DNA from 3 places in the Xanthomonas sp. NCPPB 2250 genome. Region 3 is predicted to be linked to each of the others. Evidence: predicted binding sites of a transcription regulator. Region 3 holds the regulator's gene; each other region holds the start of a gene.
What was found. Region 3 encodes FliA, which starts transcription of late flagellar genes. Its sites were predicted from a motif close to TAAAGTTTNNCNNNCNNNGGCCGATAA; they were not measured.
Positions count from the first base shown of each region.

Region 1: the regulator FliA is predicted to act here: its motif matches at 1,463-1,489, upstream of AC1PMG_RS14305 (methyl-accepting chemotaxis protein).
Region 2: the regulator FliA is predicted to act here: its motif matches at 1,228-1,254, upstream of AC1PMG_RS13690 (STAS domain-containing protein).

Region 1 covers NZ_CM161520.1:3,590,780-3,594,049, forward strand. Annotated here, with positions in the region: gene AC1PMG_RS14305 (methyl-accepting chemotaxis protein) at 1-1,325, opposite strand, end outside; gene AC1PMG_RS14310 (DEAD/DEAH box helicase) at 1,768-3,270, opposite strand, start outside.
Region 2 covers NZ_CM161520.1:3,436,881-3,440,150, forward strand. Annotated here, with positions in the region: gene mfd (transcription-repair coupling factor) at 1-878, shown strand, start outside; gene AC1PMG_RS13690 (STAS domain-containing protein) at 1,330-1,650, shown strand; gene AC1PMG_RS13695 (chemotaxis protein CheA) at 1,664-3,270, shown strand, end outside.
Region 3 covers NZ_CM161520.1:2,894,673-2,897,942, forward strand. Annotated here, with positions in the region: gene flhF (flagellar biosynthesis GTPase FlhF) at 1-701, shown strand, start outside; gene AC1PMG_RS11355 (MinD/ParA family ATP-binding protein) at 688-1,572, shown strand; gene AC1PMG_RS11360 (RNA polymerase sigma factor FliA) at 1,569-2,318, shown strand; gene cheY (chemotaxis response regulator CheY) at 2,338-2,730, shown strand; gene AC1PMG_RS11370 (protein phosphatase CheZ) at 2,731-3,270, shown strand, end outside.

The DNA of each region.
Region 1 (3,270 bases), 700 kb from region 3:
TCCTGCACCAGATCCGAGGTCTTCTTGATGCTGGGCACGATGGTCTCCAGCAGCTGACCGGCCTTCTCCGCCAGTTCCACGCTGGAACCGGCGACCTCGCCGATCTCCTGCGCGGCCACCTGGCTGCGCTCGGCCAGCTTGCGTACTTCCGCCGCCACCACCGCGAAGCCCTTGCCGTGCTCGCCGGCGCGCGCGGCCTCGATCGCCGCGTTCAACGCCAGCAGGTTGGTCTGGTAGGCGATGTCGTCGATGATGCCGATCTTGTACGCGATCTGCTTCATCGCTGCGACCGTGGCCACCACCGCCTCGCCGCCCTCCAGGGTTTCCCGCGCCGCTTGCGCGGCCATGCCGTCGGTGATCTTGGCGTTGTCGGTGTTCTGCGCGATCGAAGCGGTCATCTGTTCCAGCGAGGCGCTGGTCTCTTCCACGCCGGCGGCCTGTTCGGTCGAGGCCTGGCTCAGCGACTGCGCGGTGGCGCTGACTTCTTCCGACGCGCCGGCCAGGCTCTGCGCACTGGCGTTGACCTCGCCGACCACCTGCTGCAGCTTCTCGACCATGCGCTGCATCGCCAGCAGCAACTGCGCGGTCTCGTCGCGGCCGCGCACCTCGATCGACATGCTCAGGTCGCCCTCGGACAGCGCATTGGCCACGCTGACCGCCTTGCCGATCGGCCGGGTCACGCTGCGGCTGATGAACACCCCCAGGCCCACGCCGAGCAGCACGCCGCCGATCACGATGGCCAGCATGGTGCGGGTGCTGCTGGCATAGATCGCGTCGGTGGCGTCGTTGGCACGCGCCGCATTGGCTTCCTTGGTTTCGCTGAGTTCGGACATCAGCGCATCCAGTTCGTCGGAGCTGCTGCGCACGCCCTTCGACAGGTCCGCCAGCTGCGCATTGCCTTGCGGCAGCGGCTCGCGCATCACCGAGTCGACGAACTGGCCGCGCCGCTCCAGGTAGGTCTTCCACACCTGGTCGAAGCGGGCCAGCTTGGCCAGCGTGGCCGGGTCGTCGAACGAGGTCCTGGCCTTGTCCATGTGCTCGACCACCTTGGCGGTGTACTTGTCGAGACTGGCGATGTGCTTGGCGCGATCTTCCGTCGTACTGGCCAGTTGCAGGTTGGCGCGTGACCGGCCAGCGTTGATCAGATTGATGTTGGCCTCTTTCAGGTGCGACAGGCCGAGCAGCTCGCGCTCGTACAGCACCGTGGCGTAGTCGTTGATCCGGCCCGAGTTGCGGATGCCGACCCAGCCGATGCACGCGCCGATCGCCGCCACGATCAGGAACGCCGCCGTCAGCCTGACTCCGATTTTCATATTGCCCAACATGGTGTACCCCGATTCTTTGTGTGCGTCCGGTTGCGCCAGTCAGCGCCTCCGGCCGTCTTCCGCAGCGCCTCGCGGAGTGGACACACTCGCTCTGAGGAGAGCGAGGGACGCTGCGCCGCAACGTCTGTGCGTGAGGGCTATCGGCGCCATCGACAGCGCCTTTAAATCGCGTGAAAACTGCGGAATTCCGCATAGCGCGAGCGCTGCGGCAGCGTTGCATGAATGCGCAACGGGCATTGCGGCGCAGCACTCGACGCGCGTGAAGAAGCGGTCTTGGCGTCTGCGGCGCGGATGCCGCAGTTCTTCTGCAATGGCAGATGACCCCGGTTTTGCACCGAGGGCGAAGTGGGATACCAACCCCTTTAATTTGTAGACAGAATGTGAAAGCGGCGCCGATATGCCCGCGCTCGCAGTGCGCGAGCACGTGCATCGCGCCGCGCCTTCACACCATCGGCAGCGCCGCGACCGTGCGTCGTTCCGCCGCGGTGGCTCCGCGCAACAACCGCTGCGCGCGCACGCGCTCCTCGGCATCCAGATCCTGCAGCGCCTCGAAACGCTCGCCGACCCAGCTCGCCATCGGCACGCCGTCGCGGTACAGCACGCGTGCGCCCGCCACGCGTGGCAGCCGCGTGCCCGGGAGCACGCTGCCGAGCAGATTGGCCGGATCGGCGGCGGCCACGCACACCCAGGTGCCGTCGCCAGGCTGGCGGCGCAGTTGCCGCAGCAGCCCGATCGCCTCCGGCAGGGCGAACTGTTCGCCGGACAGGCCATCGATGAAGCGCCCGCCGCGGATCTCGCCACGCGCCTCCAGGCGCTGGTAGACCCGCAACAGTTCGCGCCACGGCGGCAGCCATGCCGCCTCGCGCTCGAGCAGGCGCCAGCAGACCACGCCGTAGCGGCGCAGCAGCGTCAGCGCAACGTGCTCGACCGCCTCGCTGTGCGCGGCCGGGTCGTCGGCCTCGGCGCCCGCCCGCAACAGCGCCCAACGCCCGGCATCCTGGATGCCGCCGTACAGCGCCATGCGCGGCCGCCGCCGCGACAGCGCCGACGGGCGCTTCGATGCCGGCACCAGCAAGGCGCGCAGGCCGGCGTAGCTGTCGCAATGGACCCGACCGGCGGCGACCAGCTCGGCCAGCGCCGCCTCCAGTTCGGTGGAGAGCAGGGGGGTGGCCGCGGCGATTTCGTCGAAGAACGAGGCGCCATGCGCCGCGAGATGGTCGGCGACCTTGCGCGCGCGCGAGCCGAGCGCATCGGCTTCCGGCGCTGGCGACAGTCGCGACCACTGCCCGGCGCTGCGCCGCGGCAGCAGCAGGATCGGCGTGCTGCGCAGCGTCGGCGCGGCGCCGCTCGCGCCGGGGCGCAACCGCGTCCACAGCGTGCGTCCGGCGCTGCAGGCCTCGTCCAGCCAGGCCGGGCGGTAGTCGCGCACCCGCGCCGGCAACAGTTCCGCCTCCCACAGCGGCGCCGCGGCCTCCACGCCCTCCAGTTGCGCCAGCACCGCGGCCAGCGCTTCGGCGCCCTCCACCTGGCCCTGTGCGTCCAGATGCTGCCAACGGAACAGGAAGCGCGCGTAGTCGCGCGGCGCCACCGGCTCGATCTCGCGGCGCAGGCGGCCGAGGGTGTAGCGGTGGATGCGTGCCAGCAGGTGCCGCTCGCACCACTCCTCGGCATCGGCGTCGGCACTGAACCGGCCAGCCAGCACATAGCCGTCCTGCTGCAGCGCCAGCAGACCGGCCTGCACCTCGCGCAGCGGCAGGTGCAGCGGCGCGGCCAGCGCGGCCGCAGTGACCGGCCCCAGGCCTGCCAGCCGCCAGCGCAGCAACTCGCGCAACGCGCTGTCGCGCTCCCAATCGGCCACCGCGTAGCCCTCGGGACTGGCGATGGCCGGCTGCGCGCTGGCCTGCGGGTACAGCGGCGCCACCGCCGCCTGCGCTTCGGCCGTCAC
Region 2 (3,270 bases), 540 kb from region 3:
TGGATTTCCAGAAGCAGCGCTTCAACGTGCTGCTGTCGACCACGATCATCGAATCGGGCATCGACATCCCCAACGCCAACACCATCGTCATCAACCGCGCCGACCGCTTCGGCCTGGCGCAGTTGCACCAGTTGCGCGGCCGCGTCGGCCGCTCGCATCACCGCGCCTATGCCTATCTGCTGGTGCCGGACCGGCGCAGCATCACCCCGGATGCGCAGAAGCGGCTGGACGCGATCGCCTCGATGGACGAACTGGGCGCCGGCTTCACCCTGGCCACCCACGATCTGGAGATCCGTGGCGCCGGCGAACTGCTCGGCGAGGACCAGAGCGGGCAGATGGCCGAGGTCGGCTTCAGCCTGTACACCGAACTGCTCGAACGCGCGGTGCGCAGCATCCGCCAGGGCAAGCTGCCGGACCTGGACGCCGGCGAGGAAGCGCGCGGCGCCGAGGTGGAACTGCACGTGCCGGCGCTGATCCCGGACGACTACCTGCCCGACGTGCACACCCGCCTGACCCTGTACAAGCGCATCTCCAGCACCCGCGACAGCGACGGCCTGCGCGAACTGCAGGTGGAGATGATCGACCGCTTCGGCCTGCTGCCGGATCCGGTGAAGCACCTGTTCGCCATCGCCGAACTGAAGCTGCAGGCCAACGTGCTGGGCATCCGCAAGCTGGAACTGGGCGAGCACGGCGGGCGCCTGGTGTTCGAGGCCAAGCCCAACGTGGATCCGATGACCATCATCCAGATGATCCAGAAGCAGCCCAAGCTGTATGCGATGGACGGCCCGGACAAGCTGAAGCTCAAGCTGCCGCTGCCGGAAGCGGCCGACCGCTTCAATGCCGCACGCGGCCTGCTGACCGCACTGTCGCCCCGCTGAGCGGCGCGGGCGCGTCCGCCCGCGTCGGCTCCCGCAGGCGGCCGGCTGCCTCGACCCCACAACCACCCTGCCCCGCTCCGGACTGCCACAACGTTCGGTGGCGTATGGGCGCTCGCGCCGCTGTGTTCCCTCGCCTGCGGCGATCTTCACGCGTAGACCGCCGGCGCGTCGCGCGTATGGCGTGGCCTTTTTGACGCCTCACCCGCTGCCGCGATTGGCACGGCGCGTGCAGAGACCTAGGGACCGACCGCATCGGCGCGGTTATGGGATGCGTGTCCTGGCACCGGTCTGAACCACTCAGGCTCGCGTGCGGCCTGCGAGACAAATGCTTCACGCAGGCTAAATATTTCTAAATATTTCCCGTCCGCGCCGATATCGCTGGTACCCAGGCCTGCACACGCCCTTCACGGCGTGACGCCGGCTTTCCACTCGCCACTGCCGGAGACCCGCCATGCGCTCGACGCCCCCCGACGAACAGGATCCGCCGCTGCAGTTGATCGTGGACGGCGACATGACCATCCGCCATGCAGCCGAACTGAAGCCGCTGCTGCTGCCCGCGCTGGAGCATCCCGGCGGCCTGCGCCTGCAGTTGCAGGCGGTGAACGACATCGACGCCACCGGCGTGCAACTGCTGCTGGCCACCCAGGCCGCGCTGCGCGCGCTGGGACGGCCATTCCAGCTCGAGGGCTGCACCACGGCGGTCGGCGATGCGCTGGACCTGCTCGGCCTGAGCGACGCGTTCGAGCGCGTCGGCGACGACATTCTTCACTAATCGGCAGCACGACATGAACATGGATCAATTGCTGCAGACCTTCATCGCCGAGAGCCGCGACCTGCTCGAGGACATGGAACGCAACCTGCTGGAAGCCGAGCGCGGCGAAGCCGGTCCCGACGCGGTCAACGCGATCTTCCGCGCCGCCCATACCATCAAGGGCTCCGGCGGCCTGTTCGATCTGGCGCAACTGGTCGGCTTCACCCATGTGGTGGAGAGCGTGCTGGACCTGGTGCGCGAGCACGCGGTCGCGCTGGATTCGGACCTCATCCAACTGATGCTGGCCTGCTGCGACCACATCCGCACCCTGGTGGAAGCGGCCGCCGGCGCCGAGGCGGACGAAGCCACGCTGGCCACCGAGGGTGCGCCGCTGCTGGAACGCCTGCAGACCTACCTGCACCCGGCTGCCGCGCCGGCCGCCAAGGCCAGCGCCGCCGCAACGCCCGCGGCACCGGCCGCGCCGGCGCAGACCGGCTACTGGCGGATCTCGCTGCAGCTGTTCACCGATGCGCTGCGCTTCGGCAACTCGCCGCTGCACCTGATCCGCTGCCTGCGCAGCCTCGGCAGCCTGGAAGCGGTGCGCACCCGTCACGAGCGCGTGCCGGCATTGCCGGAACTGGATCCGGAGGCCTGCTACCTGGGCTTCGACATCCTGCTGCGCAGCGACGCGCAGCAGGCCGCGATCGAGGACATCTTCGAATTCGTGCGCGACGACTGCGACCTGCAGGTGCTGGCGGTGGACCCGCTCGGCGACGCCGCCAACCTGGATCTGCCGCTGCTGGTGGCCGAGGCCGGCAGCCAGGCCAGCGCCGACGACTTCGCCGGGTTCGAAAGCGCCGCCACACCGGAGGCCGCACCGGCTGCAGCCGCACCGGCCGTGCCCAGTGCGCCGGCCGCGGCAGCGGCCCCCGCCGCCAATGCCGGCCCCGCCAAGGCCGCGGGCGCGCGCGGCGAAGGCGGCTCGATCCGTGTCGACGCCGACAAGCTCGACCGCATGATCGACCTGGTCGGCGAGCTGATCATCGCGGTCGCCAGCACCGGCGCCAACGCGCAGCGCACCGGCGATGCGCAGTTGCTGGAATCCACCTCGATCCTCGCCGGCCTGGTCGAGGAGGTGCGCGAAAGCGCGCTGCAACTGCGCATGGTCAAGATCGGCGGTACCTTCAGCCGCTTCCACCGCGTGGTCCACGACGTGGCCCGCGAATTGGGCAAGGACATCGCGCTGGTGGTCAACGGCGAGGACACCGAGCTGGACAAGTCGGTGGTGGAGAAGATCGCCGATCCGCTGACCCACCTGGTGCGCAACGCCATGGATCACGGCATCGAACCGGCCGAGGTGCGCCAGGCGCGCGGCAAGCCGGTGCGCGGCACGGTGCGGCTCAATGCCTTCCACGATTCCGGCAGCATCGTCATCCAGATCAGCGACGACGGCGGCGGCCTCAACCGCGACCGGATCCTGGCCAAGGCGCTGGAACGCGGCCTGATCGAACCCGGCCGCCTGCTCTCCGACCGCGAGGTGTTCGCGCTGATCTTCGAGCCGGGCTTCTCCACCGCCGAGAAAGTCACCAACCTGTCCGGCCGCGGCGTCGGCATGGACGTGGTCAAGCGCAACATCGCCGC
Region 3 (3,270 bases):
GCCGCGGGCTGATGCTGGGCCTGTTGTCCAAGCGCCTGCCGATCGCCGCGCTGGATCCGCTCGAGGAAGGCGGCGTGATCGCCCTGATCGGCCCGACCGGCGCCGGCAAGACCACCACCATCGCCAAGCTGGCCTCGCGCTTCCTGGAGCGCCATGCCGCCCGCGACGTGGCCCTGGTCACCACCGACACCATCCGCGTCGGCGGCCGCGAACAGCTGCATAGCTACGGCCGCCAGCTCGGCATCGCCGTGCACGAAGCCGACAGCGACGCCGCGCTGCAGCAGCTGCTGGAGCGCCTGGCCGACTACAAGCTGGTGCTGATCGACACCGCCGGCATGGGCCAGCGCGACCGCGCCCTGGCCGCCCAGCTGCACTGGCTGCGCGCCTCGCGTGTGGTCCGGTCCTTGCTGGTACTCCCCGCCAACGCCCATTTCTCCGACCTGGACGAGGTGGTGCGCCGGTTCGCCGGCGCCGACCCACAGGGGGTCATCATGACCAAGTTGGACGAGACCGGGCGGTTCGGCAGTGCCTTGTCGGTGGTCGTGGACCACCGCCTCCCCATCACCTGGGTGACCGATGGACAGCGCGTGCCGGACGACCTGCACCGCGCCAACGCCGCCAGCCTGGTATTGCGCCTTGAAGATTTGCGGCGCGCTGCCGATAAGCCCTGTACTCCGGAGCAGACCCATGCCGTCGCGTGACTACGTCAATCTGACCAATGCCTTCCCCCTGTCGGCGACGCGCAGCGAGCCGCTGGGTCCGGTGCGCACGATCGCCGTGACCGGCGGCAAGGGCGGCGTGGGCAAGACCAACATCTCGGTCAACCTGTCCATGGCGCTGGCCGACATGGGCAAGCGCACCCTGCTGCTAGACGCCGACCTGGGCCTGGCCAACGTCGACGTGCTGCTGGGGCTGACCCCCAAGTTCACCGTGGCCGACCTGGTCGCCGGGCGCTGCACCCTGGAAGAGGTGCTGATCGACATGCCCAACGGGCTGATGGTGGTGCCCGCCGCCTCCGGCCGCCGCTACATGGCCGAGCTGCCGCCGGCCCAGCACGTCGGCCTGGTCAACGTGTTCTCCGAGCTGCAGCGCGAGCTGGACGTGATGATCGTCGACACCGCCGCCGGCATCACCGACAGCGTGCTGACCTTCTGCCAGGCCGCGCAGGACGCGGTGGTGGTGGTCTGCGACGAGCCGGCCTCGATCACCGACGCCTACGCCCTGATCAAGGTCCTCTCGCGCGAGCGCGGCGTGGACCGGGTGCAGATCGTCGCCAACATGGTCCGCGACCTCAACGAAGGCCGCCTGCTGTACGACAAGCTCAGCCGGGTCTGCGAGAAGTTCCTCGGCGACGTGTCGCTGAACTACCTGGGCTGCGTGCCGCAGGACGACTGGCTGCGCCTGTCGGTGCAGCGCCAGCAGCCGGTGGTCAAGGCCTACCCGTCCAGCCCGTCGGCGCAGGCGATCTCCGAGATCGCCCGGCGCACCGCACGCTGGCAGGCGCCGACCGCCCCGCGCGGCAACGTCGAGTTCTTCGTCGAACGCATCATCCAGCGCGGGGTGGCCGCATGAACGCCGCCGCCCACTACCGCGCCGTCCAGCGCAACAGCGCCAACGACTACATCGCCCAGCACTCGGACCTGGTCCGGCGCATCGCCCACCACCTGGCGGCGCGGCTGCCGGCCAGCGTCGAGATCGACGACCTGATCCAGGCCGGCATGATCGGCCTGATCGAGGCCTCGCGCAGCTACGACGCCGAACAGGGCGCCTCGTTCGAGACCTACGCCTCGATCCGCATCCGTGGCGCGATGATCGACGAGATCCGCCGCGGCGACTGGGTGCCGCGCTCGGTGCACCGCCGCGCCCGCGACGCCGCCTCGGCGATCCGCAAGATCGAACAGAGCACCGGCCGCGCCGCCGCCGCCAACGAAGTGGCCGCGGCGATGGACATGCCGCTTCCCGAATACCTGCGTTTGATGGAAGATGCCGCCCGCGGCCAGGTGCTGAGCCTGGAGTCGCGCATCGAGGACCATGGCGAGCTGGATACCATCGCCAAGGGCGGACCCAATCCGCAGCAGATGCTCGAGCGCAGCGAATTCGGCCGCGAGCTGGGCAAGGCCATCGCGCAGTTGCCCGAACGCGAGCAGTTGGTGCTGTCGCTGTACTACGAGCAGGAATTGAACCTCAAGGAAATCGGCGCGGTGCTCGGGGTCAGCGAGTCGCGCGTGTGTCAGATCCATGGCCAGGCCACGGTACGGTTGCGCGGACGCCTGAAGGCGTTCGAGGTCGCCGATGCCGGTCTGGAAGACGAAGAATAGGAACCCTTAGGAGTCAGTGGTGAACAAGAACATGCGGATTTTGATCGTGGACGATTTCTCGACGATGCGACGCATCGTCAAGAATCTGCTCGGCGATCTGGGCTTCACCAACACCGCCGAGGCCGAAGACGGCAACAGCGCCCTGGCCGCGCTGCGCTCGGCGCCGTTCGAGTTCGTGGTCACCGACTGGAACATGCCGGGCATGACCGGCATCGATCTGCTGCGCAACATCCGCGCCGACGACAAGCTCAAGCACCTGCCGGTGCTGATGGTGACCGCCGAGGCCAAGCGCGAGCAGATCATCGAGGCCGCGCAGTGCGGCGTGAACGGCTACATCATCAAGCCGTTCACCGCGCAGACGCTGCAGGAGAAGCTGGGCAAGATCTTCGAACGCCTGGGAGCGACCGCCTAAATGGAAGCCACCGCCGAACGTACCGCCCTGATCGAACGCCTGCAAGGCGCGCTGGACGCGCTGGAGAACGGCGACGAGGCCGGCTGGCGCAGGGAGATCGACACCCTCGCCGCCTGGCGCACGCGGCCGATGATGCAGGGCCTGAGCCGGCTCGCGCGCGATCTGGGGCAGGCGCTCGGCGAACTGCCGGTGGTGCCCAGCGAGGCCGGCGAGCTGGACGACGCCTGCTCGCGCCTGGACCACGTGGTGGAAATGACCGAACAGGCCAGCCACCGCACCCTGGACCTGGCCGAGGAATGCCGTGCGCTGGCCGACCAGCTCGCCGCCGGCGGCCTCAGCGGCAACCAGGGCGAGATCCTCGACAAGATCCGCCACAACCTCACCGAAATGGCCCTGGCGCAGAGCTTCCAGGACCTGACCGGGCAGATCATCCGCCGCGTCGCCGGCATCGTGCGCCGCGTGCACGAGGGCTTCGGCGCGCTGGGTCTGCCGCCGAAGGAAGAACGCAAGGCCGACGGCAGCCTGGCCGGCCCGGCCCTG